DNA from 2 places in the Mycoplasma sp. P36-A1 genome. Region 2 is predicted to be linked to the other one. Evidence: a T-box and tRNA genes for the amino acid it is inferred to sense, from the RefSeq annotation. Region 2 holds a T-box; the other holds one or more tRNA genes.
The links. A T-box is a leader RNA that pairs with one kind of tRNA and senses whether it is charged. The one in region 2 lies ahead of asnS (asparagine--tRNA ligase), so its partner is inferred to be a tRNA-Asn.

Region 1: it has a tRNA-Asn gene. The T-box ahead of asnS (asparagine--tRNA ligase) is inferred to sense a tRNA for this amino acid. The anticodon was not compared.

The regions. Positions count from the first base shown of each region.
Region 1 covers NZ_CP168083.1:398,103-415,424, reverse strand. Annotated here, with positions in the region: gene ACD762_RS01790 (phosphopentomutase) at 1-97, opposite strand, end outside; gene ACD762_RS01785 (hypothetical protein) at 218-1,375, shown strand; tRNA gene ACD762_RS01780 (tRNA-Glu) at 1,483-1,559, opposite strand; tRNA gene ACD762_RS01775 (tRNA-Asn) at 1,568-1,642, opposite strand; tRNA gene ACD762_RS01770 (tRNA-Glu) at 1,700-1,776, opposite strand; gene uvrA (excinuclease ABC subunit UvrA) at 2,480-5,353, opposite strand; gene ACD762_RS01760 (MBL fold metallo-hydrolase) at 5,719-6,468, opposite strand; gene ACD762_RS01755 (GntR family transcriptional regulator) at 6,619-6,984, shown strand; gene ACD762_RS01750 (ABC transporter ATP-binding protein) at 6,986-7,687, shown strand; gene ACD762_RS01745 (hypothetical protein) at 7,677-8,471, shown strand; gene ACD762_RS01740 (YbaK/EbsC family protein) at 8,609-9,094, shown strand; gene mutL (DNA mismatch repair endonuclease MutL) at 9,206-11,062, opposite strand; gene mutS (DNA mismatch repair protein MutS) at 11,055-13,589, opposite strand; gene ACD762_RS01725 (helix-turn-helix transcriptional regulator) at 13,640-14,335, opposite strand; gene ACD762_RS01720 (tryptophanase) at 14,416-15,792, opposite strand; gene ACD762_RS01715 (Spx/MgsR family RNA polymerase-binding regulatory protein) at 15,922-16,248, opposite strand; gene cls (cardiolipin synthase) at 16,262-17,322, opposite strand, start outside.
Region 2 covers NZ_CP168083.1:1,288,328-1,305,649, forward strand. Annotated here, with positions in the region: gene ACD762_RS06215 (ABC transporter substrate-binding protein) at 1-402, opposite strand, end outside; gene ACD762_RS06220 (phosphatase PAP2 family protein) at 970-1,488, opposite strand; gene ACD762_RS06225 (sensor histidine kinase) at 1,490-2,422, opposite strand; gene ACD762_RS06230 (response regulator transcription factor) at 2,598-3,272, opposite strand; gene ACD762_RS06235 (PspC domain-containing protein) at 3,574-3,768, shown strand; gene ACD762_RS06240 (hypothetical protein) at 3,938-4,258, shown strand; gene ACD762_RS06245 (hypothetical protein) at 4,263-4,805, shown strand; gene ACD762_RS06250 (helix-turn-helix domain-containing protein) at 4,894-5,604, shown strand; gene ACD762_RS06255 (IS3 family transposase) at 5,640-6,581, shown strand; gene ACD762_RS06260 (aminopeptidase) at 6,822-7,925, opposite strand; gene ACD762_RS06265 (ISL3 family transposase) at 8,222-9,502, shown strand; gene ACD762_RS06270 (hypothetical protein) at 9,615-10,277, opposite strand; gene ACD762_RS06275 (CDP-glycerol glycerophosphotransferase family protein) at 10,281-11,378, opposite strand; gene ACD762_RS06280 (hypothetical protein) at 11,475-12,239, opposite strand; gene asnS (asparagine--tRNA ligase) at 12,457-13,857, opposite strand; T-box leader at 13,937-14,154, opposite strand; gene ACD762_RS06290 (hypothetical protein) at 14,195-14,737, opposite strand; gene ACD762_RS06295 (hypothetical protein) at 14,803-15,174, opposite strand; gene ACD762_RS06300 (MalY/PatB family protein) at 15,193-16,371, opposite strand; gene ACD762_RS06305 (YciI family protein) at 16,460-16,906, opposite strand; gene ACD762_RS06310 (3'-5' exoribonuclease YhaM family protein) at 17,070-17,322, opposite strand, start outside.

The DNA of each region.
Region 1 (17,322 bases), 890 kb from region 2:
ATGTATTAGCACCTACATCGTTAAATTTTGCAGCATCTGGCATTGCTCCTACGCCTAATGAATCTAATACGATTAAAAATACTCTTTTAAATTTCATATTGATTACCTCCTGTGTCTAATGATTATATCATTTTTTATGTCTTTTTTGCTACTAAAACACAAATAGTTTGCTAATTGTTTATACATTAGATAAAATATGTTTTATAGGAGTGATAAAATGAAAACTGAAGTTTTGTATTACAATAATATTAATGAATACGAGTTTGATGCAACTGTCTTAGAATCAACTGAAAAAGATGGTCTTTTTTATTCTATTTTAGATAAAACTGCTTTTTACCCTGAAGGTGGCGGAATGTCTAATGATATTGGTACTATAAATGGAATACAAGTTGAACATGTAATGAAAAAAGATGATGAGATTTATCATGTTACATCGCAAAAACTAGAAGATGATGTACATGGAATTGTAGATATGCATAATAGAACTATCATGATTCAAGGACATGATTCTCAACATTTACTAACTGCATTGTTAGAACTTGATTATGGCTTTAATACCATATCTCATCATGTTCATGATAACTATTACGATATTGTTTTAGAAGGTGATAATTTAACACCACAGATTATTGAACAAATATCAGCTAAAGCAAATCAATTAATTATTGATGATGCAGTCATGGAAATCTTTTATATTGATAAAACTGAATTAGGTAAATATGGTCTAAAAGATAATCCTAAATATACTAATCCTGTTAGGATTACTAATATAGTTGCATTGAATGATTATAATGCTTGTGGATGCTTACACTTTGAAAGTCTCAAAAAAATACAGTCTTTAGTTATCTTAGATTATGAAAATACTAGTAAAGGTTATAAATTAACTTATACTTGTGGTTTAGCATTAGTTGATTATTTTAGTAAAATGAATGAAAATATGAAACAGGTATATGCTTTAACTAAATCTAATGAAGATAATTTAATTAAGAATATTAATACTATTTATGATAAAAATAAAGAACTAACTGATGAATATAATATTATGAAAACTAATTATTATGATCTTGCTATTGAAAAGTTATTAAAAGATAAAGATGAATTTGTAATTTTTGATTCTGTTAGTAATTCTAAAGACTTGAAGAATATTTCTGCAAAAATTGCTAAACAAGATTATAATGTATCTGCTTTGATTCAAGCCAAAAATCATGATAACTACCAATTTGTTCTAGTTAAAAGTTCTACAAGTGATTTAGATATTGTTAAAGTTTTTAATCAACTTAAAAATGACTTTGATATTAGAGGTGGTGGCAAAGGTCAAAGCATTAGTGGAAAAAGTGATATAGATGTTTCTAAGATAATCAAAAATTATTTATAATATAATTTAGACATGATACTAATTATCATGTTTTTTTTATTGTTAATTGAATATTAAAAAAATAATGAACATAAAAAAAACTAGCTCTAAGCTAGTACATTTTTTAATGGTGACCCGTACGGGATTCGAACCCGTGGATGCATGCGTGAAAGGCATGTGTGTTAAACCGCTTCACCAACGGGCCAATAAAAATGGCGCCTGAGGTAGGGATTGAACCTACGACCGATCGGTTAACAGCCGATTGCTCTACCGCTGAGCTACTCAGGCGTTGATAGAATGATTATACTATATTTATTTGTTTTTAGCAATTATAGAAATTTTTAATGGTGACCCGTACGGGATTCGAACCCGTGGATGCATGCGTGAAAGGCATGTGTGTTAAACCGCTTCACCAACGGGCCACTAATGATTTTCTATTGCTTGTTTATCCCTTGTTTCAGGACTGTTATATAATAACATTTATATTTTTAATGTGCAATACTTTTTCGACAAATTTTTACAAAAGTTTCATATTTTAGCTATTATTTATTTTAAGCAACTATTATATATATATATTCTATATTTTTAATCATATTTATATACCAATTATCTATAATTATTATAATTTATGTCTATTTTAAATATATATTATTTTTTTATACATTTGTAGACTAAAATAATGTATAATGTGACTAGGAGTACACAAATTTAGTAAAAAGATGCTTTATTATCGTTTTATGATATAATTTTCATTTGTTAGTTTGGCGTCTTGCTATGAAAAAACATAAAAATATAATTTTAAATCTGAGTTTTTAAGACAATCAATATCATTGTAAATAAGCAATCTATCTAACTTTTCATTATAAATAAAAACTTCTTTTATTATCTTGTATTATTCTATCTGTTAATAAAACAGGTATACACATCTTAAATAGTATTGTATTAGGGCACAATACTATTTATTTTCAAACAATGATAAGCATATTTGGTAATTATGCACTGCTTGTAGTTTAGACATTCTAAATTTGTCTCCTTTTATTTTTACTTTACATTGACTACTACAGTCAATTATAAAAGCTTCTATTAACATTTTTTGTTTATAGAAGCTTTTTTGTTTTTATTTTATTATTCTATTCTATTATTTAGTTTGTCATCTTCTATAATTGGTTTCAAAAATTGTCCAGTATAACTTTCTTTAACTTTTATTACTTGTTCTGGAGTTCCTTTTGCAACAATACTACCACCTTTTTTACCACCTTCAGGACCTAGATCAATAATGTAATCAGCTACTTTTATAACATCTAAATTATGTTCAATTATTATAACTGTATCACCATTATCTACTATTTTTTGTAGTACTTTTATTAATCTTGATACATCATCAATATGTAATCCTGTTGTTGGTTCATCTAAAATATATACTGTTTTACCTGTAGCTCTTTTTTGAAGTTCAGTAGCTAGTTTAATTCTTTGTGCTTCTCCACCTGATAAAGTTGTTGCACTTTGACCTAGTTTTATATATCCTAATCCCACTTCTTGTAGGGTATCTAATTTACGTTTTATTTTAGGAATACTTGTAAAAAAGTCACAAGCTTCATCTACTGTCATGGCTAGTACATCTGCAATGTTTTTATCTTTAAATGTAACTTGAAGGGTTTCATCATTATAACGTTTTCCACCACATTCTTCACATACTACATAAACATCTGGTAAAAAGTGCATTGCTATTTTAATTACTCCATCTCCTTGACAGGCTTCACAACGTCCACCTTTAGTATTAAAACTAAAACGACCTTTTTGATAACCTCTAGCTTTTGCTTCTTTTGATAGTGCATATAAATCTCTTATGTCATCAAATACGCTTGTATATGTAGCTGGGTTTGATCTTGGTGTTCTACCAATTGGATCTTGAGATATTTCTATTACTTTATCGATATTTTCTAATCCTTTTATTTCTTTATGTAATCCTGGCTTTTGCTTATTTTTATATAGTTTATTAGCAATTGATTTATATAATATCTCATTTACTAAAGTTGATTTACCACCACCAGAGACTCCTGTTACTATTGTCATGGCTCCAAGTGGAAATTTAGCATTTATATTCTTTAAATTATTTTCTTTTGCACCTCTTACTTCTAAGAAGTTACCATTACCTTTTTTTCTTGTTTTAGGTAAAGGAATATATTTTTCTTTTGATAGGTATTGACCTGTAATACTATTTTTGTTGGCAACTATTTCATCATATGTTCCTGCAGCAACAATTTCTCCACCATGTTCTCCTGCTCCTGGACCAATATCAATTATATAATCTGCTTCTTTCATTGTATCTTCATCATGTTCAACAACTATCATAGTATTTCCTAATTGTTGCATCCCTCTTAATGTTGCAATTAGTTTTTCATTATCTCTTTGATGAAGTCCTATACTAGGTTCATCTAAAACATATAAAACACCTGTTAGAGCTGATCCTATTTGTGTAGCTAGTCTAATTCTTTGAGCTTCTCCACCACTTAACGTTCCTGCAGTTCGAGCTAAGTTTAAGTATTCTAAACCAACATTCATCAAAAATGTTAAACGGCTGTTTAGTTCTTTTAGGACTAGTTTTGATATTTCTACTTCATTTTTATTTAAATGATTTGCTAAATCTTTTACAAACTCTAAAGCTTCATCTACTGGCATTAAAGTAAATTCATAAATATTTTTTCCGCCTACTTCTACACTTAAAGCTTCTTTTGATAATCTTGATCCATTACATTCAGGACAAACTGCTTCTGCCATAAATCCACTATACCAAGCTTTTGATCCTTCGCTTTCAGTTGTTGCATATCGTCTTTCAATTAATGTTTTTACACCTTCTATATATTCTACTCTATTATAGGTACCACTTGAAGAATACAAAGTATATGTAATTGGTTTATCACTACCATTTAGAATAATATTCATTTCTTTTTTACTCATTTTATTTAACGGTTTATCCAAATCTATTTTGTAAGCGTTACATAGGGCTTTAAATTTTTGTGTATCTAAATTATCTTTGTGAATAATATTACGATAGTATTTAATTCCACCTTTATTTATTGATTTTTCTGGTTCATCTATTATTAAATCAATATCTGCTTCAAAAACAACACCTAATCCTTTACATGTATGACATGCTCCTAGTGGACTGTTAAATGAAAATAGTCTTGGTTCTAAATTGGGAATTGAAAAACCACAAATAGTGCAAGCAAAGTTTTCTGAGTATTGTAATCTGTTTAAAGGGTTTCCTTCTTCATCATTTCCACGTTCAATTTGAACTACACCTTTGCTTAATTTTAAAGCTATTTCTATTGAATCATATAGTCTTTCTGAACTGTCTTCTTTTAAAACTATTCGGTCTACTACAACCTCAATATTATGTTTTTTATTTTTATCTAATTCTTGCACATCTTCTAATAGCATTGATTCACCATCAATAAAAGCTCTTACAAAACCATCACTCATTAGTTTAGCAATCAGATCTTTATGAGTACCTTTTTGATAGCTAGCTACTGGAGCTAGTAGTTGTAATTTACTTTTAAGTGGTACTTCTTCATATAGTTTAGTAATCATTTGTTTAATTGTCATTGCTGAAATTTCATGATGATGAATAGGACAATATACATGGCCTATTCTAGCATACAATAATCTTAAGTAATCATATATTTCGGTTACAGTTCCAATTGTAGAACGTGGGTTATTATGTGTTGTTTTTTGTTCTATTGAAATTGCTGGTGATAAACCTTCTATTAAATCTACATCTGGCTTTTCACTATTTCCTAAAAATTGTCTTGCATATGCACTAAGACTATCCATATATCTTCTTTGTCCTTCTGCATATATTGTATCAAAAGCTAAAGAACTTTTACCACTACCACTTAAACCTGTCATAACAACTAGTTTTGATCTTGGTATTTCAACATCTATATTTTTAAGGTTGTTTACTCTTGCACCTTTTACAATTATTTTATCATTTTTCATATAATATATTTCAGCTCCTTTTTATCATATATTTCTACTGCATTTTAGGTTTTAAGACAAAAAAAACTGACAGAAAACCTAATCTCTTGTCTAATATATTATACGTTATCGTTGTATAAAATGATACAAAGAACATACTTTATATACTTAAATGATTTATATGTGTCTATTGATAAATAAAAAAAAGTGAACTATCTTTAAGATAACTCACTTTGGTTGAATCAGTACATATATTTTTTCGGGAGAATATTAGATAACTGATTCTATTGAACAAATGAAATAATAAATCGCGAAATGCTTCTTATCACCTTCGCAACTTAATTATAACAGTTATAATTACATAACACAAGTGTTTTTTATAATTATTATAAATTATTTTTTGCTTCTTTTTTTAACAGCTCTTTTATTGTTTGTTTTACATCTTGATTATATTCTCCACCATGATATGCAATTATTTTATCAAAGTTATAATTAAGTAATTTTTTTGTGCTTTTAATTACATCTTCATAATTTAAGGAGAAATCTCTACGTGCAAGTAGCAATTGTTTTTTTTCAACTGTAAACATATCACCTGCAATAAGTGTTTTCAATTCATTGACTAACACACATAAATGCCCTGGCATGTGGCCTGGTGTTAAAATAATAGTTAAACCGTTTGCAAAGTCGATTACTTGATTATCTTCGACTACTTTATCTACTTCTACTGTTGGTATGCTACTTATCATTGAGATTTGTTCATCAATACCAATTTTTTTTAATGGATCAGTGTAATCAATTCTATTATATAGTGGTTTTATTCTAAGATTTTCTTTACTACCATCTAAGTAAGGTTTTTCTATTTTACTTGAATATATTTCTATACTTGGATTTAATTTTTTTAAATATGCTAGATTTGCGATATGATCATGATCTTGATGTGTGACAATAATTCCCTTTAAATTATTTATTAATAGTTTATTGTTATCTAATTGTTCTATTAAACTATCATAACTACCTACAAATCCGCTATCTACTAACATGAATTCATCATTATCATTTACTATTGCTACTACATTTACTTTTAAACCGAATTTAAATACTTGTTCGCTTAATACTAGATTAATTAATTTGCTCATGTGTTATAATCCCTCTTTCTTTCTTAGATAAGATTATAGCAAAAAAAATGATTAAAAAGTATTATGTACAATTTTTGTTGACAAAATGTATAACTATGTTGTATTATTGTATCATACAGTTAATACAGTAACACAACAGGAGGTGTACATATGGAGTTTAACTTTGATAATTCTAGTCCTTTGTATAAACAATTGGTTAACCAGCTGATGATAAAGATAGCTATTAAGGATTATCCTGCAGGAAGTAAATTACCTTCTGTCAGAGAGCTTGCAACTATTGCAACTATTAATCCAAATACTGTTTCCAAAGCATTTACTGAATTAGAAACTTTGGATTTAATTACTACTGAAAGAACTAACGGGAAATTTGTAACGGAGGATGAACATACTATTATGGAATTAAGAAATCATTTAGCAAAAGAATATGTTTTAGAATTTTTAAAGAAAATGCAAAATTTAGGGTACGATCAAAATGATATATTAAATATCATTGAAGAAGAATTGAAGGAGGCATAATATGAGTTTAGTTAAAATAGAAAATGTAAGTAAAAGTTATGGTTCACATATTGTATTAAGTGATTTGAATCTAACTTTGGAAAAAGGAAAAATAATTGGTCTTTTAGGTTCTAATGGTTCTGGGAAAACTACTATAATCAAATTGATTAATGGACTTCTTCAACAAAATAGTGGTCGAATATTGGTAAATGGAATAGCACCTGGTGTTGAAAGTGCTAAAATATTATCATACTTACCTGAAAGAACATATTTAGATGAAAGCTATAATGTAATTGAATGTGTTGAATTATTTGTAGATTTTTATGAAGATTTTAATAAAGAGAAATGTTTACATATGCTTAGAACTATGAAAGTTGATGTAAATGATAAAATAAAAGAATTATCTAAGGGTACTAGGGAAAAAGTTCAATTAGCTTTGGTTATGTCAAGACAAGCTATGTTATACATCTTAGATGAACCACTAGGTGGTGTAGATCCTGCTTCTAGAGATTTTATTTTAGATATGATTATTCAAAACTTTGATAATGAGGCTTCTATGTTAATATGTACTCATTTAATTGCTGATATTGAAAATATTCTAGATGAGGTTATCTTTATTTCTGAAGGTAAAATTCTAACGCATGATAGTGCCGATGAATTAAGAATTAAACATGGAAAATCTATTGATAAAATATTTAGGGAGGAATTTAGATATGTTGATTAAATTAATTAAATATGATATGAAATCAATGATTAAAGATACAAGCTTTATTTATCTTATTACATTTATTTCTTGTATTATGGCAGCGATATTTATGAATTTTATTGATAGTGAGAATTTATTCATTAAAATTATTGTTACTTTAGTTATTATTTTTTCTGTAATTATGCTAATTACTATTAATATTGTAACTCTTGTAGCTGTTATTAAACGTTTTTATACTAATGTTTTAAAAGATCAAGGATACTTAACAAATACTCTACCAATAACTAAAGGAACTCTTGTTTTATCTAAATATATAAGTAGCTCATTAATGCTTATAATATCTTCTATTGTTACAGTAATTTTATCTACTATATTTTCATCATCTAATATTTTTAGTCTAACAAGTACTGCAATTAGAGAATTAAATGATAATATTAATTATTTAGGCTTTAGCTTTATTCCTTTTATAATTGGACTAATTGTATTATTTCTTATTACGTGTGTCTACTTTCAAGCTTTTGTGTATACTGCTTTAGTATTAGGACATGCAAAAGATCGTAATAAAATTTTATTTAGTATTTTATATGCTATTATTATCAATACAATATTATCAATTGCTTTAGTCTTTGGAGTATATTTAATTGAAGGTCTTAGTTATTCCTTTAATTTTTCGACTAATATGTCTGAACAATTAGTAATAAATACTGTTATTTGGGGATTAGTTGTTATTTCTGCAATTCCAACTATTGCTTATTACTTTATAACAAAAATTACTTTAGAAAAAAGATTAAATCTAGAGTAATAATTATAATATGACTTCTTATGAAGTCTTTTTTTATTTTCATAGATTATTCATATGATATTCTTGCATTAACTAGAAATGAGGATTATAATGATATCATTATAATATTCACATTTGTGAATTAAGGAGTTGTTTATATGAGTTCTTTAGACAAAGTTAAGTTATACTTAGATGATTATGGTTTAAAAAACGATATTATGGAATTTGATGTTGCTAGTTCTAGTGTTGAGCTTGCAGCAATTGCTTGTAAATGTAAGGCATCACATATTGCTAAAACTTTATCTTTTAAATTAAAGAAACAAGATAAAATAATTGTTGTTGTAATGGCTGGCGATGCTAGTGTTGATAATAAAAAATATCGTCATCACTTTCATGAAAAAGGTAGTATGCTTAATCGTGATGATACTTTTGAACTATTAGGTCAAGCAGCAGGTGGTGTCTGTCCTTTTGCTTTAAATGATGGAGTTGCTGTTTATTTAGATATTTCATTAAAACGTTTTGATTATGTTTATCCTGCTTGTGGCTCTAGTAATAGTGCAATTAGAATTTCTATTCCTGATTTAGAAAATACCTCTAAATATGTAGAATGGGTTGATGTAACTAAAGGATGGCAATCTGAATAATATGTATAATAAAAACCGCTTATGCGGTTTTTATTGTGCTTATTACTTTGTGTATAGTGATATCTTTAACAACTAAAGTTTATAGTAGAAAGATGATATTTATACGACTTTTTAGATTATTCTTTTAAACATTTTTTCAACTTCATATTTACTCATTGTTATTATGATTGGTCTTCCATGTGGGCATCTATCATAGTTTGGTGTTGTCACTAATTTATCTAAAAGCTGTTGTTGTTCTTTAATATCTAGTCTGGTATTTGCTTTTAGTGACATTTTACATGAAGCTAATATCAAACCTTCTTTACTAATATCTTTGATGCTTACTTTATTTAATTCTAGAATATGCTCTATAGCGTTTTGTATTTGAAGATTTGCATTATTAATATCTATCCATAATGGTACTTCTCTTATGATTAAATCGTTTGTAGCACTTTCTTCAATTTTAATGCCTATACTGAATAATTTATCACTAACTTCTAATATTTTTAACTTTTGCGAAAATGTTAGTGGTATTACTATTGGTACTACTAATTCTTGAAATTCTAAAGGATCATTTATTTTCTTTAGTTTATTTTCATAATTTATTCTTTCCATTGCAGCATGTTGATCTATTATGTGTAAGCCACTTTGGTTTTGTGCTAAGATATATGATCCATCAAACTGACCTATTGCACTAAAGCTTACATATGCTGTTTCTATTTCTTTAACTACTGCTTCTTCTAGGTCTTCTTTTAATGAATAGTCTTTATTAGTTGTATCTGTTATGTTTAAGATTGGCTTATCAATATTTAAGGTTTGTTCACTTGTTTGTTTATCAACTAAATTTATTTTTACATTATCAACTTCTTTTAGTATATCTTTTTCTTCTTGAATATTCATATCTCTTGTTTCATTAAAGCTAGTTAGTTCTTTTTCAGATATATTATCTTCTATTTCGTATGTAAAATTTAGAGTTGGTTGTATTATTTTTTCTTTTGTTATAAATTGTTTTCTTGCAATGTTAAATGTTTCTTTAATTGTATTTATTATAGTCTCTTTTAACTGATCTACTTTAGATATTCTTACTTCTAATTTAGCTGGATGAACATTTACATCAATTAATTGAAAATCGCATGTAATATTTATAAATGCTATTGGATATCTTTTTTCCATTAAATAGTCATCATAACCTGCAATTACTGAATTACTTAGTTCTTTATTAAAGACTAGTCTATTATTAATATAAACATAGATATTTTTCTTATTTGATCTTGTAGTTTCTTTATCTGATATATATCCTGTTATGTTAAAGTCATTATCTGTTTTATTTATTTTTATCATACTTTTAGCAACATCTAATGAGTATATATTATTTATGATTTGTAACATATCTTTATTTCCATTTGTATTTATTAATGTTTTATTATCATTTATTAAGACAAATGCTATATGAGTATTTGCAAGAGCAAATCTTGTTACTATTTCTACTATTTTTGATAATTCTTTTTGAGTAGAATCTAAATATTTAAAACGAGCTGGTACATTATAAAATAGATTATAAACACTTATTTTACTACCTTTAACATCATATCCAGCATTTATACTATCGGTGAATACATCATATGTATAACCTGTTTCGCTGCCATTATTAGAACTTATTTTTAGCTTTGATACTGCTTTTATACTTGCTAAGGCTTCTCCTCTAAATCCTAATGTTTCTATATTAAATAGTTCATATTCATTTGTTATTTTACTAGTTGCATGTTCTTTTACTGATAGTAATATATCTTCTTTATCCATTCCACTACCATTGTCGGTTACTTCTATTAACTGTATTCCACTATCTATTAGATTTATTGTTATTTTATTAGCGTTTGCATCTATGGCATTTTCTATTAATTCTTTAACAACACTAGATTGGTTTTCTACTACTTCACCTGCTGCTATTTTAGAAGCAAGATCAAAACTCATAACTTTTATTTTACTCATAATTATCAACCTTCTTTTTCAATGTGTCTAATATTGTTAGTGCTTGTATTGGTGTGATTTCATTAATGTTTAAGTTAGCTATTTCATTTTTTAATGGTGTATAATCTGAATATGTATTACTATTTTCATTTATTTTTTCTATTGGATTCACTTCTATTTCTAAGTCTTTTGTCTGTTCTAAACTATTTAGTATTTCATATGATCTTTTTATTATATTTTCAGGAAGATGAGCTAGTTTAGCTACATGGATACCATATGATTTAGCAATATGTCCTGGTTTTATCTTGTATGTAAAGGTAATGTTTTGAAAGTCTTCAACAACACTAGCATGATAATTAATGACTTGTTTATAGCTATCGGCAAGTTTTGTAAGTTCATGATAATGGGTTGAAAACAGTACTTTGGCTTGTGAGTTTAATGCTAGATGTTCTATCATTGCATAAGCAAGTGACATTCCATCGTATGTTGCTGTTCCTCTACCTAGTTCATCGAATAATATTAAGCTATTATCTGTTGTATTATTTATGGCATTACTTGCTTCTAACATCTCTACCATAAATGTTGATTGGCCTTCTAATAGATCATCATTAGAACCTATACGAGTAAATATTTTATCAAAGATTGTTAAGCTTGCATGCTCTGCTGGAACATAGCATCCTATTTGAAACATTATTACTATTAATGCAAGTTGTCTCATGTATGTTGATTTTCCACCCATATTTGGTCCTGTTATCAACATTATGTTTTCTTCAACATTTAAATAATAATCATTATTTACAAAGCTATTGTCTGTATCAATTGCCTTTATTATTGGATGAAATGATTCTTTTATCTCGATATTTTTTTGATTGTTAAATATTGGTTTTGTAAATCCATATTGATTTGAAATATTATATAATGCATACATTACATCTAAATATGCTAGTTTTGAAGATAGCAATTGTAGTCTTTTAGTTTGTGGTTGGATATTTTTTTTAAAGGCATTAAATATTTCATTTTCTAGGTTTGTTAGATTTTCAGAAGCATTTAATATTAATGATTCTTGTTCTTTAAGTTCACTGTTAATATAACGTTCTGCATTAGCTAATGTCTGTTTTCTTATATAACCATGTTCTTCTTTTATTAAATCTTTATTTGCATTTGAAACTTCTATGTAATAGCCAAATACTTTATTGTATTTAACTTTTAGATTTTTGATATTTGTTAATTCTTTTTGTCTTTGTTCAAAGTTAATTAACCATTCTGTACTTTCTTGTAATACTTTTCGGTATTCATCTAATTGTTCATTTATATTATTTTTTATTATTACTTGACTATTGCCTTCTAATATTTCTTCAGATATTGTTGCTTTTATCAGATCTTTTAAATCTGTTAAATCATCATAATCTTCTAGGTAATTTTCTATTTGTTTATCTTCTATCATTTCTAATTCTACTTTTATTTTTGTAGCTTGTTCTAGTGAGTTTGCTAGCCACAATAAATCTTTTGGTGTTGTAGTTAATAGGTCTAATTTACTTGCTATTCTTGCAATGTCATAAACATTTTTTAAATAGGTAGCTATCATTTCAGTATTCATAAAATTGTTTAATAATGCTGAAACAAATAGTTGTCTTTCTTCTATTAATGTTCTATCTATTAATGGGTTTTCTATGTATTCTTTTAGCAATCTTGATCCCATTGCTGTTTTTGTTTTATCTAAATACCAAAAAAGGGTTCCATATTTTTCATTGTTTTTTATAGTTGATGTTAATTCTAGTGAGAATTTACTTGAAAAGTCTAACTGCATATGTTTATTATCTTGATACTCTACTTCTAAGTAGTAGTTTATTGTTTCCATCTGCATACCTTCGATGTATTTAAGTAATTGTTTAAATACATTTTGATATTCTAAATGAATTGAACTCAGTATTTTATTTTTATATTCAATGCTATCTTTTACTAGTGATATTAAGACTTTATTTGTTTTTAATAGGTCATTAAAAACATTTGTTTGAAAGTTTTCATTTACTACTATTTCTTTTATTTGATAGTTTTTTATTTGTTCATATAAACTTTGTTGGTCTATATTTGTCTTTAGAGCTTTTAACTTACCTGTGCTAATATCAGCTAATGCTATGTAATAGTATTGTTGATCATTACTTATTGACATAAGATAGTTGTAATCATTATTTTCAATATTTAAATCTGTTCCTGGTGTTATTATTTTAACGACATCTCTTTTTACTATTTTTACTCCTTTACTAGGAGCTTCTAGTTGCTCACATATAGCTACTTTAAAGCCATTATTTATTAGTTTTTTGATATATGATTCGCTTGCATGAAAAGGTACACCACACATTGGTATTTTTTCTTCTAATCCTGCTGAACGTCCTGTTAAGGCTATCTCTAATACTTTTGATGCAGTTAGTGCATCTTCAAAAAACATTTCATAAAAATCGCCTAATCGATAGAATAAAATGGCGTCTTGATATTTATTTTTAATTTCCATGTATTGTTTCATCATTGGAGTTAATCTTTCATAATCCATATTCTCACCTCATTTATTAATTATATCAAATAAACAAAAAAAGAAACAGTCTAAATAAGACTGTTATCTTTTACTTTACTTAAGTATCGATATATTGTTGGTTCAGATACTTCTAATATACTTGCTACTTCATTTACTGCGCCTTTAAGCATAAATATTCCTTTTTCATTTAATAATTCTATTACTTCTATTCTATTATCTTGTGTTAATTGTAATATTAGATTATGAAACTGTGCTTTTTGCTTGTGTGTAGCAATTATGCTGTTTGCAAGAAAGTATTCTTCAATTGTTTTTTGAATTGTTTCTATCATTGTCTCACTTATATCTTCACTTTGTTTAACTTGTTCATTTCGTTTTTTTATTATTTCATTAGGATGTACTAATTCTAACATTGATTTTGCTAGATCGACAAATTGACTATCATCAAAGTTAATACATAAAAGCCCTAATAATTTGTTGTTATCTTTAATAAAGAACATTGATGATCTTAATGGCTTTTTATCTTTTGATACTGCATCATGATTTGACATGTAATCATTATCTTTATACTGTTTTGATGCTATTACTTTTAGTGCAAACATTGTAGCACTATCATTTATTTTTCTTCCTGTTATATGTGAGTTTGCTATTGCAATTATTGGTACATTTTCTTTTTGTGCATCGTGTAGAACTATTTCATAATTTGGTCCTAACATTGATGCTAAAAAGTCTACTAATTTTATATAACTTTTCATCACTTCGTTCATTTTATCACCTTTTTTTATTATACCATTTTTATTTGCAATTAGAAAAAAAAGAACTGCTTTTTAGTGCAGTTCTTTTTGCATTACTTAATTGGTGCTAAGTGTGCTTGGAAATGTCTTAATATTGGTGGTTCCCAAGTTATTTTGTATCCTGTTACTGTATTGGCTCTTGCTTTTATTGCAATTAATGCATTTGCCATTACATCTATGTGGGCTTGTGTATATACTCTTCGTGGTATCGCAAATCTTGTAAAGTCAAACTCTGATTTTAACTGTACTCCTGTATCTGGATCATTTCCAAGCATATAAGAACCAATATCACAAGTTCTAATACCTGCTTCAATATATAGTTCGATAGCTAGGGCTTGTCCTGGAAACTCATTATATGGAATATGTGGAAACATTTCTCTTGCATCAACAAATATTCCGTGACCGCCAGCTGGAGATTGATATGAAATTCCTTGTTCATCTAATTGAGCTGCAAGATATTCTACTTGGCCAATTCTATATCTTAAGAAATCTTCGTTTAGTCCTTCATATAATCCTATTGCTAATGCCTCTATATCTCTACCTGAAAGACCTCCATATGTAGTGAATCCTTCAAATGAAATAGTTCTTGCTTTTGCTTTTAAAAATAATTCTTCATCATCCTTAATTCCTAGTAATCCTCCCATATTTACTATAGTGTCTTTTTTAGCACTCATTGTAAACATTTCAGCATATGAGAATGTTTCTGCTACAATTTCTTTAATACTTTTATCTTGATATCCTTCTTCTCTTTGTTTTATAAAATAGGCATTTTCTGCATATCTAGCAGCATCTATACAGTATCTTATACCATATTTTTTACACAGTTCACTAGTTTCTTTTATATTTGCTATTGAAACCGGTTGTCCTCCAGCTGAGTTATTTGTTATTGTTGTAATGATTAAACCAACATTTTCAGCACCGTGTTCTAATATAAGTTTTTCTAGTTTTACATTGTCCATATTACCTTTGAATGGAGCTCTTTTTTTAGGATCTTTTGCTTCTGCTACAACACAATCAATAGCTCTAGCTCCTGCAATTTCAACATGTGCTCTTGTAGTATCAAAGTGCATGTTAGAAATTGAGATATTACCACTATGTAATAATAAACCAAATAAAACATGTTCTGCAGCTCTTCCTTGGTGCACTGGTTGAATATATTTATACTTAAATATATCTTGGGCAGCTTCAAGTAATTTGAAATATGATTTACCTCCAGCATATGCTTCATCTCCGCGCATTACACCTTCCCATTGTTCTGATGACATGGCATTTGTTCCACTATCTGTTAATAAATCGATGTATACATCTTCAGATCTTAAGTTAAATAAATTATATTTTGCCTCTTTAATTCTTTCAATTCTTTCTTCTTTAGTAAGCATTTTAATATTCTCTACCATTTTAATTCTAAATGGTTCTGCTATGTATTTCATGTTAATCCTCCTAAAAGTTATTTTATAACAACATACTATCATGATAATATTTTATTGTCAATGATAATTTATTATTACATCGTTGAGTATTTATAGTAATATATTGCTAAATAATAAAAATAGACCCTTTTAGGGTCTAAATCCGATTATTATTTTATCTCTATCTTCAATAATTGGTCTTTTTATTAATTTTCCATTTGATAATAATAGTTCTACTTTTTCTTCATCGTTTAACTCTGGTATTTTATCTTTCAATTCTAATTCTTTAAACAGTACTCCTTTAGAATTGAAAAAATCATTTATTGGTTGATTACTTTTATCAATTAGTCTTTCTAATACTTCTTGTGGAATTTGTTCTTTAATAAAATCAAAGAATTCTACATCATTTCCATTTTGCTCATAATACTTAATTGCCTTTGTGCAGGTGCTGCATTTTTTGTACCCAAATATGTTCATATTTTTCTCTCCTTTAGAATAATGGTGCAAATAATCTTAAGATTACTTGTAATGCTCTTTTAAATAAATTTTGTTTTTCATAGTCATTATATATTACTTCATTTGAATTTACTATTTCATCTTCAAATATATCTGATATTTCTTTTAATACTGGACCATTCATTAGCAATGTGCATACTTCAAATGAAAGATTGAAACTTCTCATATCAAAATTTGCAGTTCCAACTATTGCGATATCATCATCTACCATTAGTTTTTTTGAATGTATAAAACCTTTATATTCAACTATTTTTACGCCGACTTTTAATAAGTCACGATAATATGATTCAGTGGATAATTTTACTATTTTTTTGTCTGGTAATCCAGGTGTTATGATTGTTATTTGTACCCCACTTCTAGCTTGAAGTATTATTGAGTCTAAAAGAACTGAATCAGGAATTAAGTATGGTGTTGATATTAATACTCTTTCTTTAGCAACCATAATTGTTTTAATAAACATGTCTCTAATAAATGTTTCTGCTGAGTCTGGTCCATCAACATATGGATAAATAAAAGTATCACCTTTTAATGTTGAATTATCTATTGATGGATAGTATTTTGGTATAAATAAATTTTCTTTTGTTTCAAAATACCAGTGTTGGGCAAAGAATGTTTCGTATTCTAATACAGCACTTGAATCAGCTATTCTTATAGCAAAGTCTTGCCAATGTCCATAGTATTCATCTAGATCTATATATTCATCTCCTATATTAAAACCACCTGTATAAGCTATACTACCATCAATTACTACTATTTTTCGATGATCTCTAAAGTTAGTTATCTTTGATAGAACATTTATTTCAAGTTGATTAAAGAATACTAAATGAATATTGTTTTGTTTTAACTTATTTTGTGTATGTAGACTAATACTTCTACCACCAACAAAATCACTAATTATTCTTATTTCTATTCCTTGTTTTGCTTTTAAAATTAGCTCTTCTATGATTTTATCAAATAATATTCCTTCTTTAATAATATAAAATTCTAAATGGATATATTCTTTAGCCCTTCTTATATCTTGTATTATGTCTTCAA
Region 2 (17,322 bases):
AACTACTACAGTTTCAGAATCATAATAATCATCTGAGAAATCAATGCTTTTTTGTCTTTCTTCAGTATTTACCATACCAGCTAAAACAATATCAAATTTGTCTGTCATTAATGATGGTACTAAAGCATCAAAGTCTGTGTCAACCCATTCAACTTTAACACCTAATTCTTTTGCTACTGCATTTGCTATGTCTACATCATAACCAGCAAGTTCTTTTTTACCATCTTCTGTTAAATAAAATTCATAAGGTGGATAACCAGAATTAGTTCCAATTTTAATTACTCCTGCTTCTTTAATTTTTGCTACTTTATCTGTTGTTGTAGTGCTAGAAGAACAACCTGTTACAAATAAAGTTAGTAATGCAAATACCATTGCTAGTTTTGTGAAATTCATCTTTTTCATAATCAATACCTCTTTCTTTTTTTATTAAATTCAGTTTTTTAAACAAAAAAATCGCTATTCTAGATTGAATAGCGATTTATAGTTTAAGTCTTATTTTCTACACTTTTTTATCTTCGTGCACAAAAGACGCAATCTCTATTCGTTATTGAATATCTATTGCGGCGGCGGCGGATTACTGTATTAATTTTAACTGTTGTATTATTAATCATTTCATTCACCATACCTTTCTTTTTGTTTAAGATTGATGTTATTCTATCATTAAAGAATATTAATGTCTACTACTTTTGTTATTTTTTCTTTGATTTGTGTTCTTTTTACAGTTTTATTTCATTATTTTATTGAATTTATCGCTATTTTAACTCACTTATAATTATAGCTAAAATAAACAGAAATTATTTAGATTATGCTTTTGTTTTTATTCTAACTATTATTGTTATTATATTAGTTGTTTTTTATTATTATTTTAGATCTACTCAAATGAGTAATATCATTGTGACTACACTTTTTTACATAATTCAAGGTAGCAAAATAGCTACCTTGTTGTTTTTATTTCTTCTATTAATCTTTTTAGATTTTAACTGTATATCTTTTTAATATTTTCAAATAAATAATTGCAAATATTACTCCTAATGCTGAACCTACTAAGACATCGCTAAAATAATGTACTCCAACATATACTCTTGAAAGTGAAATCATAGTTGCTAATATATATAATGGTATTTTGTATTTAGGAAAGTAATAACTAAGTATTGTTGCCATTAAAAATGAACTTAATGAATGTCCTGATGGCATAGAACTACCATGTGGTGGCATAATTAGTGGTACAAACTTTTCATATTGGATAAAAGGTCTTTTTCTTTCAATGATTGTTTTTAGTCCATACTCATTGAATAGTGAAAGTACTATAGGAATTATATTTAAGTAAATAATACTTTTTACATTTAGTTTCTTAGTTTTAATTAAGAGTACTAATGTTATGATTATCCAGATAAGCATTAGATTTCCTGAATAAGTAATTATTTTAAAAATTGGATCACTGAAAGCATTATGCATTCCATAGATCCAATTCGTTATTTGATAATCCATACTATTTTTTATCCCTTAAATATATTATAAACTCAGTACCTTTATTAACTTCTGAAGATACTTCTATTGTTCCACCTAAAGATTCAACAATCTCTTTTACAATACTAAGTCCTAATCCACTACCACCAGTTTCTCTTGAACGTGATTTATCAACACGATAAAATCTATTGAAGATATTTTTAATGTCTTCAAATTCAATACCAATACCTGTGTCTTTAACACTAAATCTCAATAAATCATTTTCTTCTTGAGCACTTACTGTAATAAGTCCTTCATCAGTATATTTATAGGCATTTTCAATTAAATTAATTAGTATTTGTCTAACTAATTCTTGATCTTGTCTTATAGGTTTATTCAGCTCATTATTTAATTCGATATTTATATTTTTTGGTTCTTGATTATCAACATGATAATTTTGGTAGAATAATTTTATATCTTTAAACATATCTTCTAATGAGAAAGTAGTATAAATTGGTAATCTTTCATTATTAGAAGTTAAGTCTGCAATTATTCCCTTTAATCTAGAATTTTCTTTGGCAATTACATTTATAAAATCCATTTGTTTTTGCTTGTCAGTTACTTTACCATCTAGTAACAATTCACATATACCTTGTATTGCTGCAATTGGTGTTTTTAGTTCATGTGATGCATTTTGTAAAAAGCTTTGTTGCAGTTCTTGTGATTCTTTTATATATGTTATGTTAGTAAAGTTAATAAACGCTCCGTTTAGAATTGCTGATTTAAATTTAGAAATAGAAACAAAGAAAAAATTTTCGTTAACTTTTATTTCTGTTTCCATATGTATGCTATTTGATTTTGTAAAAACACTTATAAAATCAAAATCAGCAGGTAAACAATCAAAATCATCGATGCCTAGTTCTGTTAATGCTGCTGCATTGTAAGATTGAACTATTCCATTAACATCGACTATCATAGTTGGTTGTGAGTTACTTTCAAGTAGTACTTCAAATAGATTATTATAAGTTTTTCTATTTTCTTCACTGCGTTTTTTAACCTCATAATTGAACTTAATGCGGCGACCATAGGTAACTATGAATATCGCCGCAACTATAAGTACTATATTTATTAGAAATAATGAAGGCCTAACGCTACTTGCTAACGAATATATAACCTACACCTCTTTTACTTTCTATTTCATCTAATATATCTAATTTCTTTTTAATTGAGTGAATATAAACATCGATAACACGGTTTTCACTCTCATAATTATAAGACCAGATATGTTGCATGATTTGCTCACGACTTACTACCTTATTCTTATTTTCTACTAAGTATATGAATAAATCATATTCTAATTTAGTTAACTCAACTAAGCTACCATCTAAATACACATCTCTTTTTGGATAGTCAACACTTAATCTAGGAGTAACTTGAACTATTTGTTCTGTTTCATCAGTGTTTTCAACATCTCTTAAAAGTCCTCTTATACGAGCACTTAATTCTCTTGGAGAAAATGGTTTTGTTACATAGTCATTAGCACCTGCTTCTAACCCTTTAACAATATCCATTTCATCCGAGCGGGCAGTTAATAAAATAATACGTATTTTTTTATTAAACTCTCTAACCTTTTGGATAATTTCTACACCTGATAAGCTTGGTAACATCCAGTCCACAATTGCTAAATCATATTGATTTTGTTTAATCATTTCTAAACCTTGTGCTCCATCATCTGCTAGATCAACTTCGTGATTTTGTTGTTCTAAATCATATTCTAAAATTGTCTGTAAAGATTGTTCATCTTCGATTACTATAATTTTTGCCATTACATCCACGTCTCCTTTAACAATAGTTTACACAAATTAATATCATTATTATTATATCATTATTTAAGATAATAATCTAATAATGAATGATAACAAAACTACTATTTGTTTCTATATTTATTTATTATACATTAAAACTAAGTCAATTCAAAAAATATGCGATAATTAAGTACTTTTTTTTGTATTTTACTATTTATTATCAAAATAATATAAATAATCTATCAATTTTGCGATAACTCATTATATATGATAAAATAAATATACTATAAAATTTAGAAAAATTAGTATTAGGAGGAATAAAATGGAAAAAAAATTATATAAGACAGCTTATGATAAAATGATTTCAGGTGTATGTAATGGATTATCAGAATATTTTGGAGTAGATGTTAGTTTGATTAGAATTGCTTTTGCTTTAGCTGGAATAATAAGCTTTGGTGCAGCTATAATCTTTTATATTGCTTTAGTTATTATTTTACCAACTAAAAATTATCGTTAAGCGCTTAAGGCGCTTTTTTATTTGCATAACCTTTTAATTTATCTTTTTGTACATATCTATTCATTAATTTTATTATTAATCTTATAAATACGAAATATATGTATATTTCATATTTTTATTTTAAAAATAGTTTAGAATATAATTAAATATACTAAAAGGAGAGATAGTCATGGAAGAAAATAAAAATGTAGAAGTAGATGTAGTTGAAGAAGTTATTGAAAATGGTAAAGTTAAAATAAATGAATCACATCAAAATGCTGTCTTTATTGATGATGGAAAAGATGATGTAATTGTTACAGGAATTGAACCTGAGATTGATGGAATTTCACATGAATCGGTTTTATCTAATTCAGCAAGTGAAGACAATGTTAATGCTTTTGATGATGATGAATGTCATCGTAATGTAACTTCAGCTACTGGTGTTACTGAAGAAGGACTTGGTGTTATTAAGGATGTTTTAAACTCTTTTAGAAAAGACCATAAAAAATAATAAAGTGTCGAATAAAAACAAAGAAGACTATCTCAAGCAGTTAAGAATTTTGCTTGATGATACTAATATTCAAAATAAGTCACAAATTATTTTTAAAACTGAAAATGATATTAATAGTTTTTGTCCTGATGATTGTACTTATGATTTTATCGTTTCTAAAATTGGATCTTGTGAAACGATTATTAGTAATTATTTAAAAACTAATATTGATTATAACAATAAACAAAAGTTTGATCAGAGTTTTTTTGATAATACTAAAGATAAGAAGCCTACTACTAATTCTAAGCAATTTAGTGAAGGTCTTAATTCAAATCTATTAAATAGTAATAATAGTATTCTAAAGCTAATAATTATTATCTTAGCTTTTATTGTTCTAGTAAGAGCTGTTTCTAATAGTTATATAATTAGAAGTTTTATAACTAAATATGAATTCGGTACTATTATTAATGGACATGTATCGATCTTAGAAGTACTAAGTAATCTAAGTTTGGTTGTTATCTTTATAACATTTTTAGTAATTTTATATTTAATTGTCAAAAAAAAATAAAAAAAAGAACAGCTATAATGATATGATACCTCTAAAGTGGACAGTGTAAAAAAACAAATTACACTAAATATTTTGGAGGTGTTTTATTATGGGAAGAAAAGCTAAATTCAGTTTTGAGATAAAGATGAAAACTGTATTAGACATAGTTGGTGGGGTCGAATCAGTTAGTAATGCTGCGTATAGATTAACTGTAAATGAATCCACTATAAGAAGATGGTTAAATAAATATATAAGCAATGGTGAACAAGCATTGATAACCAATAAATTTAATAAGTCTTATTCAACTGATTTGAAAAATTATGCAATTAATGATTATATTAATGGATTAGGTTCTTTAAATGATATCATCGGTAAATATAATATAAGCTCAATCAGTATTTTACAATCTTGGATTAATAAGTATAATAATCATATAGAAACAAAGGCTCATAAGCCTTTAGAAAGTAATGGTGTCTATATGAAAGACAATAATAAATATACTTATGATCAAAAGTTAGCTATTGCAAAATATTGTATTGAAAATAGCTTAAATTATATCGATACTGCTAGTAAGTATAAAACTAGTTATTCTAACGTTTACAATTGGACTAGAAAATATTTAAAGGATGGAGTTGATGGTTTAAAAGATAATCGTGGTCGCAAGAAAGATGATAGTGAATTAGATGAAATTGAACTACTTCAGCGTGATAATTCAAGACTAAAAAGAGAATTGGAATTGAAAGAACTAGAGAATAAAATTCTAAAAAAGCTAGAAGAGAAAGAAAGGAGCGTGTTACTTTCACGCCGAAAAATGAAATAGAATATGAATTAGTAAAGGCATTTTATAGTGAAGGAATTAGTATTAAATTTACTTGTAAAATATTAAAACTAAATAGAAGTAGTTATTACAAATGGTTAAAAAGATCAGAATCAAAGCAAGATATAGAAAATATAGAAATCTATAAGTTTATTAAGCAAAAACAAGAGGAATATAAATATATATTTGGTTATAGAATAATGTGTGCAATGGTTAATAGAGAATTTTGCGCAAATTATAATCCTAAAAGAATATATCGTATTATGAAAATATCAAACCTTCAGGCAAAAATTAGAAAGAGCTCTAAACCAAAATATATTAGAAGTACTCCTGAAGTAGTTGCACAAAATATTATGAACAGAGATTTTAGCACTAATTTACCAAATGAAAAATGGTGTTGTGATGTTACTGAGTTTAAAATATCATCAACAGGATTAAAACTATATTTGGCAGCTATTATAGATTTGTTTGATAATACAATAGTTGGATATCAAATATCCGAAAGAAACGATAATATATTAGTATTCGATGCATATAGAGAAGCAATAAATAATAACCCTAATTCTAAAGCTATGTTTCATAGCGATAGAGGTTATCAGTTCACATCAAAAGCATTTAAAAGAATGTTGGAAGATCAAAACATGGTACAAAGTATGTCACGAGTTGGAAGGTGTATAGATAATGGTCCAATCGAGAAATTCTGGGCAATACTAAAAACTGAAATGGTAGATTACAATAAAGCAAATAGTATATCTGAGTTAAAAGATTATATTATTGAACACATATACTTCTATAATAATATAAGATTACAACCTAGATTTAACTATAAAACACCAATAGAAGTTAGAAATGAAGCTTTAGATCAGATTAAAAATAATTTAGTGGTTGTAACTTATCCAATCGTTCCAAATCCTAAAGTGGTTAAATACTGGGAAAATATAGATAGAAAAAACAATATAACTCAAACAACTTGTGTTTAAGCTATATTGCAATGTTAAGAATTTAATTATTTACACTGTCTACTTGACGGGTGTCAGTTCACAAAAAGCTGTTTCTTTTTTCGCTTGTAAACAAGCAGTTTAAAATAATTAAAAATGAGAACGTCTTAGACTATGGGAATAATATATTAAAGTAAAGAAATTGAGGGAAACTTTACTTTAGATTTGATATCTAAGACACTTATATTCTATAACATATTTGGACATCTTGCAATAAAACTGTTATTTATTTAATGATTTTAACTCATTTTTAACAAAATCGCCGTTTTCTCGCACTAATTCATCATCAAAATAGATTTTTCCTCCACCATGTTCTGGTGTTTGAATACAAACTAAATCCCAATGAATTGCTGAGTTATTTCCATTATTAGCATCTTCATATGCTTGGCCTGGTGTTAAATGAAAACTTCCATAGATTTTTTCATCAAATAAAATATCACCTACTGGTTTATTTATTTTAGGATTTAATCCTAAAGCAAACTCTCCAAAATAACGTGCTCCTTCATCTGTATTAAATACACTTTCAATTTTATCATTATTTGTTTCACTAGTTGCTTTAATTATTTTTCCATCCTTAACTTCTAAATAAACATTTTTAAACTCTACCCCACTTGCTGATGTAATGGTATTGTATTGTACATGTCCATTCACTGAATCTTTTACTGGAGCTGTAAACACTTCACCATCTGGAACATTATTGCTACCAGCGCATATAACACTGTTTATTCCTTTTATTGAAAAAGTCAAATTAGTAGTATCACTTTCAATTCTTACTTTATCTGTTTTATCCATCAATTCTTTTAATGGTTTTGCATTTTCATACATTTTTGGATAATCTACTAGCATTACATCATAGAAGAAGTCTTGGTATTCATCAAAGCCCATTTTAGCATTGTTAGCAAACATATTAGTTGGGTAGTTAAGTAGTACCCACTTTCTTTCATTTACTCTTATATGTTGTGCTTCTTTATTTGCTAAAGCATTTTTTTGAATTATTTCTTGAGGAACTTTATTCATCTCATACTCATTACTCTTTCCTCTTATTAGGATATATGCATCCATATCTTTTGTTTTTTGCATTTCCCATTTAGCTAATGTATTAATTCTTTTTTCACTAGCATGTTGCATTTGTAATGAAGCAACTTCTTCATCAATGAATTCTGCAACTGGTATTCCACCTTTGTTATATATTTCTTTTATAAGTTCTTTAACTAATGGCTTTGATTCAAAATCATATGCCATGATTCTCACTATTTCATCAGGTTGTATGCTAACTGAATATTCTACTAACATTTTAGCAACTTTATTTATTCTTTCATCTCTCATATATATCACCTATTCCATTTCTTTTTAATACTTAGATTATTAATCTTCTAAATATAAGATAACACATTATTATATTTAAAGCTATACTCAAAATATATTCATTATAATCTATGTTTTGTATAAAAAAAAGAATTCAATGAAGAAGTCTTTTTTTAGGTTCTATAATTTATAGGGTGGAATAACAAATTCAAGTATTACTTGAAATGTTATCCACCCTTAAATTGTTAATATAAAGAAAAAGACATTTATCTTTGTTATAATTTAAGCGACAAAACTAAATTAAGGAGATAAATGTCATGATTAATAATAACATAATTAATAAAAACAATAAAGAATTAAAAGAAATTATTGGAATTAATGACTCCAATATTAATATATATAAATTTCAAGATGAAAAAATTAAAGATAATATTTCTAAAGTGTTTTATGGAATTCTATTTTTTAATGATAATGTTTGCCCTAAATGTAATAAAGTTCATAATAAATTTTATGTACATAATAAAAAAGTATCTCTTATTAAATTACCTATGGTTTCTGGTTTTGATGCTTATTTAAAGCTTACTAAAACTCGTTACAAATGTATGGAATGTAATAAAACTTTTATTCCTGCTAATACTCTAACAAATCCTGGATGTTTTATTTCTAATAAAGTTAAATATCTAATTGCTCTTAAATTAACTAGTATGCTTACTTGTACTTATATTGCTCAAGATCACAATGTATCTACTCATACTGTTTTTAGAGTATTAGATACTTATGCAGAGGCTGCTAAATCTACTACTATTAAATCCTATTTACCAAAAGTACTTCATTTTGATGAGTTTAAATCTACTAAAGATGCTGATGGCAATATGTCCTTTGTTATTATGGATGGTGAAAAAAGAAAGCTACTAGATATCGTAGAAAACAGACAAAAAGCTTACTTAGAGAACTATTTTAGCTACTATACAAAAGAAGCTATTGATAATGTTGAATATATTGTAATTGATATGTATACACCTTATATTGAAATCATTAAAAATGTCTTTACTAATGCTAAAATAATATTAGATAGATTTCATATTTATCAGAATTTAACTAGAGCCTTTAATAAAACTAGAGTTGCAATTATGAATGCAGATGAAAAAAACAGAAATAAGTTCAAAAATTTTTGGAAACCTATATTACAGTTAAAAGAGAATCTTTCAGAAGTGATGTTTAAGCATGCAACCTTTAATTATAAGTTTATAAACAATAAAGCAATTATAAATTATTTAATCGAGAATAATGAGGACTTTAAAAATAATTATGAAATATATCAAGATTTACTATTTTCTTTAAAATACAATAATATGGAAATGTTTAAGAAAACAATTGATCAGCCTAATAAATTAGCTTCAGATAAAATTAAAACTTGTATATCTACCTTTATTAAGTATTACGAATATATTAAAGATAGTTTCGATGTTGAGTATAATAATGGAATAATAGAAGGTACAATATCTAAATTCAAGAAGTTAAAAACAATATCTTGCGGGTTTAGAAGATTTGAAAGATTAAAAACTAGAATAATGATACAAGAATTATTAATTGTATAGAAAAAGCATAAAAAAAAGGATATAACATTTCTGTTATATCCTGTTCTAACTCATGTATCAAATTGTAAAATTCCACCCTATTTGACAAAGAGCCTTTTTTTATAAGTCATATTTATGCAATAGCTTCTATATCATAAACATACCATACTTTTGTTTCTGGATTGCTTACAAGTCTTACTTTTGCTTTTTTTATTATTGATTTAGTACTAAGTTTTTCATTGGCCTCATATGTCCATTTTACTTGTACATCATATACTCCACCAACTTTTGTAGTTTTAGTTTCTGATGTTGCAACTTTAGTTTTATTTACTTTAGTTGTTTTAACTATTGTAACTTTATTAACAAGTGGTAAGTTCTCTGCTCCATAAGTATTTTTATATTGCTCTAGATCCATGTAATAACCGCTTATTGCATTTTTAGTAAATTGTTTTTTTACTTTTGAAAATACAAAACCTGTTCCACCTACACTATTAAAATTAGGTTTATCTCTTAATGAGAAGTAGTCAGATATAAAATATTTTGTAACACTATTGACAATATCTTTATTTTTTTTAGATTCTAATGCTGTTGTTAATTCACTTTGTATTAATTTTTCATATTCAGATTGTGTAATACTGACTGAGTATGGTCCAATTTCTAATGATGTTTTTTCAGCTTCTGTGCTTTTTGTTACTTTAGTTGCATCATAAACTGATTTAACTTCAGTAAATGTCAAAGCTAGAATTAATATTGTTAATACTCCAAATAGTATTTTGGTATTTTTGCTGATTCTCATTTATTAATTACCTTCTTTCAAAAGTTCTAGGATATATTTAGCAATTCTTTGGCTACTTAAACCATCTATTTTATCTAAATATTCGTTTATAAATTTAACGTTCTTTTCATTATTAATTTTATAATTTGTAATACTGTGTATTACTTCTTTTATAGTGTAGCTTTTTATAAATGAAAAATCATCTATATTCACACTTAGGCCACGTGTTTTTTTATATTCTTCTAAATCATCTAAATACATTATTATATGTTTATTTAAAATAGCTGCATCATAGATTAGTGCTGAGTAATCTGAGATTATTATATCACTTACACTAAGCATAGTATATAAATTAAACTCATCACACATCATAAAGTCATTTACTTTTTCTTTTATTAGGGGATGTAGTCTTACTATTAATTGATATTGGCTTGGTAATTGCTTTTGTAGTTGTTTAATATCCTTATTAACAAACTTCATATCATCAATACCATCACCTCTAAAGGTTGGTGCATATAGTACTATTTTTTTGTTAATTAATTTAGGGTATTTTTTATAAAATGTATACTGACTATCATTTATAAAATCTTGATCAAATAAGTAATCTGTTTTACTAACTCCAAGTGCTTTAACATTTTCTAATGGTGTCGCTAAAGCTTTTGCAAATATTGCTTTGAAGTATTCTGAACCTACTATTATTGAATCATAAGCTTTTATCTTATATCTTCTATTTTCTGTTTCTTCACCAAATTTTTTTATGGCACCTGTTGCATGCCACACTTGCATTATGTGAACATTCTTCTTTTTATTAATAGTACGATGAACAAAACTATTCCCATCTACTACAATTACTTTAGCGGTATTAAACAAATATGTTTGATGTATAAAACTAAATAAGTATAGAAACTTTCCTTTTAAACTACTATTAAATTTATGTAAATCACTTTTGACTATTACTTTATTGGCATTTAATATTTCTACTATTTTATTAAATTCTAAATTGTAGTCTTGATTAAAATATGATATTATTGCTACTTTATTTTTATTAACTGGCAACAAATAAGTTAGATAAAATGTTAACTTAATTAATATAGTTGCTATTATATTTTCTATTTTCTTCATCTTATCAATCCTTCAAGTTAATATTATACACTATAAAGCTTATTTAGTTAATATTCTTTATTTATATTTAATGTGTGTATGATTTAATTTGAATTATTATTTGCTGTTTACTAAACTTAATTCATTAATTGTTTTATTATCTTTTGTTTTTAAGACTAACCAACTATTAGTATTACCATAATATAAAAACAGTCCTACTTCATTAACACTTTTTAATATTACATCTTCGATGGTTTTATTTCCTTTTATTTTATTTTTGTTTTCATCTCTTAATTGACTTGTCATTCGTGCATCCATTCGTGCACTTCCATCTTTATTAAGAGGTATGTCTAAACTTAAAGTAGCTCCTGCTTTAATTACCATTTTACTTCTTGTTGGCCATGTTACTGTTGCTTTACTGTTATTATGATCTACATAAAAAACTTCATCTGCAATAGCTTTATTCCAACGATGAACTGCTTTTCCTTTGTATGGTATTGTTTTTTTAGTTACTACTAAACTTAATCCTAATGTATTCATTATTAGCTCTAACATTGCTTCAAAAGCTAATAATCGTGCATCTGAAATTACTCGTCTATGTATTCCACCTTGTTCTAGTAATTCGATTAATTTTAATGTTTCTATTTTACTTGGTGGTATTATTGTAACTATTTTACTTATGTCTTGAACATCATTCTCTTTAAAGTCTCGAGATAGTTGCATTTTATCTAGTCTGTTACCATCATAGAGTAGTATTAAAGCTAAATCATTTGTTTCTTTATCAAACTTTGCTTCATTATTTATTATTATTTTACCTGAGTTAGCTGGTAAAATAACGATACTTTCTTGTGGTGTTATATTTATATTTAAATTTATGTTCATTGATTTTCTCCTTTTAATACTTTTACTTAGAATAGCATATTTTTATATTAATGTTTAATAAGATGCTAAGCTTTTATACTTTTTGATATTTATTTATGTTATTATTCTATACTTAAATTATAATAATTACAATATTTTGTATAATTGCTTTTATAGATGTCAAAAAAAAGAATTAACTTTTGTTAATTCCTTTTTAGATAAAATTATATTTATTATTTTAGAATAGGCAGTTTCTTGGTGTTCTTGGGTATGGTATTACATCTCTAATGTTTGAAACTCCTGTAATATACATTAAGAATCTTTCAAATCCTAATCCAAATCCTGAGTGTTTTACTCCACCATATTTTCTTAAGTCTAAATACCATTCCATTCCTTCAACAGGAATGCTCATTTCTTCCATTCTTTTTAGTAGATTATCATATCTTTCTTCACGTTGAGATCCTCCTACTAATTCTCCAATACCTGGAACTAGTAAGTCACATGCAGCAACTGTTTTGTTGTCTTCATTTAATCTCATATAAAATGCTTTGATATCTTTTGGATAATCAGTTAAGAACACTGGTCCATTAACTATTTGTTCTGCAATATATCTTTCATGTTCTGATTGTAAGTCAATACCCCATTCTACTGGATATTCAAATTCTTTTCCTGATTTAAGTAATATATCTATTGCTTCTGTATATGTCATTCTTCTAAATTCAGAATCTACAATAGCTTGTAGTTTTTCTTTTATTCCTTTTTCAACAAATTGTTCACAGAAATCCATTTCTTGAGGACATGCTTTTAAGACATACTCAATGCAATATCTTACCATATCTTCAATTAAATCCATGTTATCTCCTAAATCTGCAAATGCTATTTCAGGTTCAATCATCCAAAATTCTGAAGCGTGACGACTTGTGTTTGAGTATTCTGCTCTAAATGTTGGTCCAAATGTATAAGTATCTCTAAATGCAAGAGCATATGCTTCTACATGCAATTGTCCAGATACTGAAAGTGATGTTTTCTTACCAAAGAAATCTTTTTCATAATCGCCATCAGTTCTAGTTGTTACTGTGAATGCTTCTCCTGCTCCTTCAGCATCATTTGATGTAATGATTGGTGCATGAACATAAACAAACCCTTGTGATTGATAAAATTCATGAATTGCCATTGATAAAGCAGATCTAATTCTCATTACGGCCATAAATGTATTTGTTCTTGGACGTAAATGTGGAATTTCTCTTAAAAATTCTAGTGAATGTCTTTTCTTTTGTAATGGGTAATCTTCACTACAACCTGCTTCTAGAACGATCTTTTCAGCGTGAACTTCAAATGGTTGTTTTGAATCTGGTGTTAAAACTAATTTTCCAGTTACACTGATTCCTGCCCCTGTACGATATTTTGATACTGTATCATAATCTTCTAATGTATCTGCATTATAAACGATTTGAGCACCTTTAAATTGTGTTCCATCATTCAATTCAATAAATCCAATTTTCCCATTATCTCTATTAGTTCTAATCCAACCTTGTAGTGTAATTATATCTAATTCTTCTAGTGTTTTTGATTCTAAGCTAGCTATTTCTTCATATAAATCACTAATTAATGCCTGCTCTGCTATGTAGTTATCAATCATATAATAACCTCCTGTTTATTTTATTTTATGTTAAATTTTTAGGTTTGTTTTCCAAAATAAAAAAGGCACCCAAAATTAATTTAGGAACGAATTAATTTATTCGCGGTACCATCCTAATTCACTTAGTATTTTCTAAGTGCGCTCTAAAGCTGTAACGTTGCTAACGTGTCTTTCTACTCTAGTTCAAAAAACAAACTCTGGAGCGTTACCTACAATTAATTCTTTTCTGACTTTCACCAGCTTCAGAATCGCTTTACAAGAATATACTAATTGTAGACTTTCCTTCTTAGTCTTGTCGATATTTTATCATATTGATTTGATATTTGCAACTCTTATACTATGAAAATGGTTCAGCTTCTAATAGTGATTCGATGAAAATATCATCAATTTTTTCATTTGTACTTTGTATTGTATCATGTAACTGATGACCTTTGATATCATCCATTTTTGATAGATGATATTCTAAATCATGGTTTTCATCTACTTCGATTGCATTAATATATTGATTAAATTCATTGGCTGCTTTTATTACTATATTTTCATACTCTTTTATATCTAGATATTCACATGCTACCATGATTTCAACATCATCATTAAACAGTTGTAAAAAGATAAAATTAGAAAATATAAAGTCTGCTTGTGTTAATATTGCTTCTAATCCTTCATCATCTTCTACTTCTATTTCAAATAAAGTTTCATTATTTATTTCTTTGATATTACTTTTTATATCTACTAGTCCATTATCAAAGTCTACTGCTATCATTATACGATAATATCCTTGTGTTATTAATTGTAAATCATAGATTTCTGAATTTTTAAACTCCTGTTTTATTTTTACACATGTCATCTCTTCAATTAATTGTTTTTTTATGTAATCCATAATTCTCCCCTATTTCTTAAATATTTAAAAGGCTAGTTTTAGCTAGCCTTATTATACACTACATCTTATAATTTGTTAATGTTTCCAATTGGACTACTATCGCTTGTTTGATTTGAACATGCATTTTGATCATTTGGAATTTTTGAACTATCTACATAATCATCATTTGGTGAGTCGAATAACTGATCATCACCTGTTAAATCTGATTCAGTATTGGTAAATGTTGGTTTTGAAACACTCTTTGCTTTTGATCTAGCAATTTCATCTACTGTTGATGAGACTTGACCTGCTGTTGGCTCTACATCATCAATATTTGGTAGTGGCACTGAGTCATTTGTAACATTTGAACATGCATTTTGATCATTTGGTATTTTTGAACTATCTACATAGTCCTCGTTTGGGCTTTGGTTAATCATTCCATCATTGTTATTTATCATATTTATCTCTCCGATCTTTTATTTTAATGCTTTTGTAATTCTATATATACTTTCTTTAATGGTTGTTTTAGATGTTGCTAAGTTTATTCTAAAATAGCCTTCTCCACCTAAACCAAATAAAGTTCCATCTTGTAATAATATTTTACCTTTTTCTATAAGCTTTTCTAAAACTACTTCATTGCTTCCATAAGCGCTTAAGTCTAGCCATCCTAAATAAGTTCCTTGAGCTATATTTATCTTTGCTTTTGGCAGTGCTTTTTCTATTTCTTCTTTAAACATTTTAAAATTTTCATCTAGATATACTAGCAGTTGATTTAGCCACTCATCACCTTGTTCATAAGCTGCAATAGTACCAACTATACTTAATGGTTGCATACCACCTAATCCTTTACTCATTTTATTCATGGTATTAAACCTATTTCGTAATTTTTCATCTTCAATTATAGCAAATGCTGTTGATAATCCTGGTATATTAAATGATTTTGATGGTGAAATTAAACTTATTATTTGATTTCTATCTTGATGTTTTACAACATTAAATATTGGATTATGTTTTTCATTTTCTCTTATTAAATCACAATGTATTTCATCTACTATTAAATAAGTATTAGTTACTCTTGCTATTCTTATTACTTCAGCTAAATCATCTTTTGACCAAACTCGACCTACTGGATTATGTGGTGAACACAACAGTATTACTTTATTTTCACCCTTACTAGCAAGTTTTCTTAAATCTACTAAGTCCATTTGATAACTTCCATCTTTTAATATAAGTTTATTGTTTGCTACAACTCGATTATTTCCTTTAATGAGATTAAAAAAAGGTGTATATACTGGTGATTGTATTATAACTCCTTCTTGTTCATCAGTTAGAAGTTGAATTAAATTTGAAATTGCTGGTAATATTGCTGGTGAAAAGCAAATACTATCTTTTAAGATATCCCAATCAAATCTTCGTTTATAATAGGTTAGTATTGCTTCATTTAAGCGATCTGTTGGCATACTATATCCTAGTAAATTCAGTTTTAAATAGTCTTTAATTGCATTTGATATTGGAGAAGCTATTTCAAAATCCATATCTGCAATCCACATTGGTAAGGTATCTTTTTCTGCTCTTTGATCTAATGTGTTCATAAAATCCCATTTTGTACTATAGGTGTTATGTCGATCTATTACTTTATCAAAGTCATATTTCATGTATCCATCTCCTTTACTTTATATGTTTAGTATAACAAAAAGTACTAATTTTAGAAAATACTATGCCTTTTTGTTATTATCTTTTTTCTTAATTGTTTATTTGAGCCCAATTCATGATTTCTTGAAGACCATTTGTTATACTTATTGGATGTGTCTTACAAGTTAATAATTTTACTTTATTCATTGGATCTTCTTTTAGAAAATCTTCTAAATCATTTTCATTATCCATTTTAATTATAACAAAACTCCCAAACTCTGTTAATTTTGGACCAAATAGTAGTATTTTATTTATTTTAATATACCTATTTAAATAGTCTAAATGTTTTGCAATTGCCTCTTTGATTGCTACTACTTGTTTTCTCTCATTTTCATTTGCTATTCCTGCTTGTAGTAATTCATTTATAGCATTTATCATTGCTTGACCATCTTTCATAAACTTATTTTGATCTGCATCTTTAATTGATTCACACATTAATCTTTCTAAAATTTCTACTACATCATCAGTATAGTCATATTCTACTATGTAATAATTCATTATAATCCCTCCATTATTTATATTTGTTCTTTTTTATTTTAACATTATACTTTAATCTGTTTCTTATAATTAGCACTATATTTTAAATAATAGTTTCTTTGATTTACTATAAGACAAAAAAGTGAGTTCTGTGTGAACTCACTTTTACTTATTCTTATTTTGTTTATTTATTTTCTTTATATTTATAAAAAGATCTGTTTTCTAATGGAAAGACTCTAGGACTAAATGTTCCTGGATCTATTGATTCATATACTTTATCTAAAGTGTCCATTCTAGCATCTATATTATCTATATAGTTTATAAGTTCTGCTTCTCTTGTCATTGGTAAGACTGGAGAACCATATTCTAATTTTCCATGATGTGATAGTATCATATGTTCTAAGATCATTGTTTGTTCTAAGTCTTCAACTTTAAAT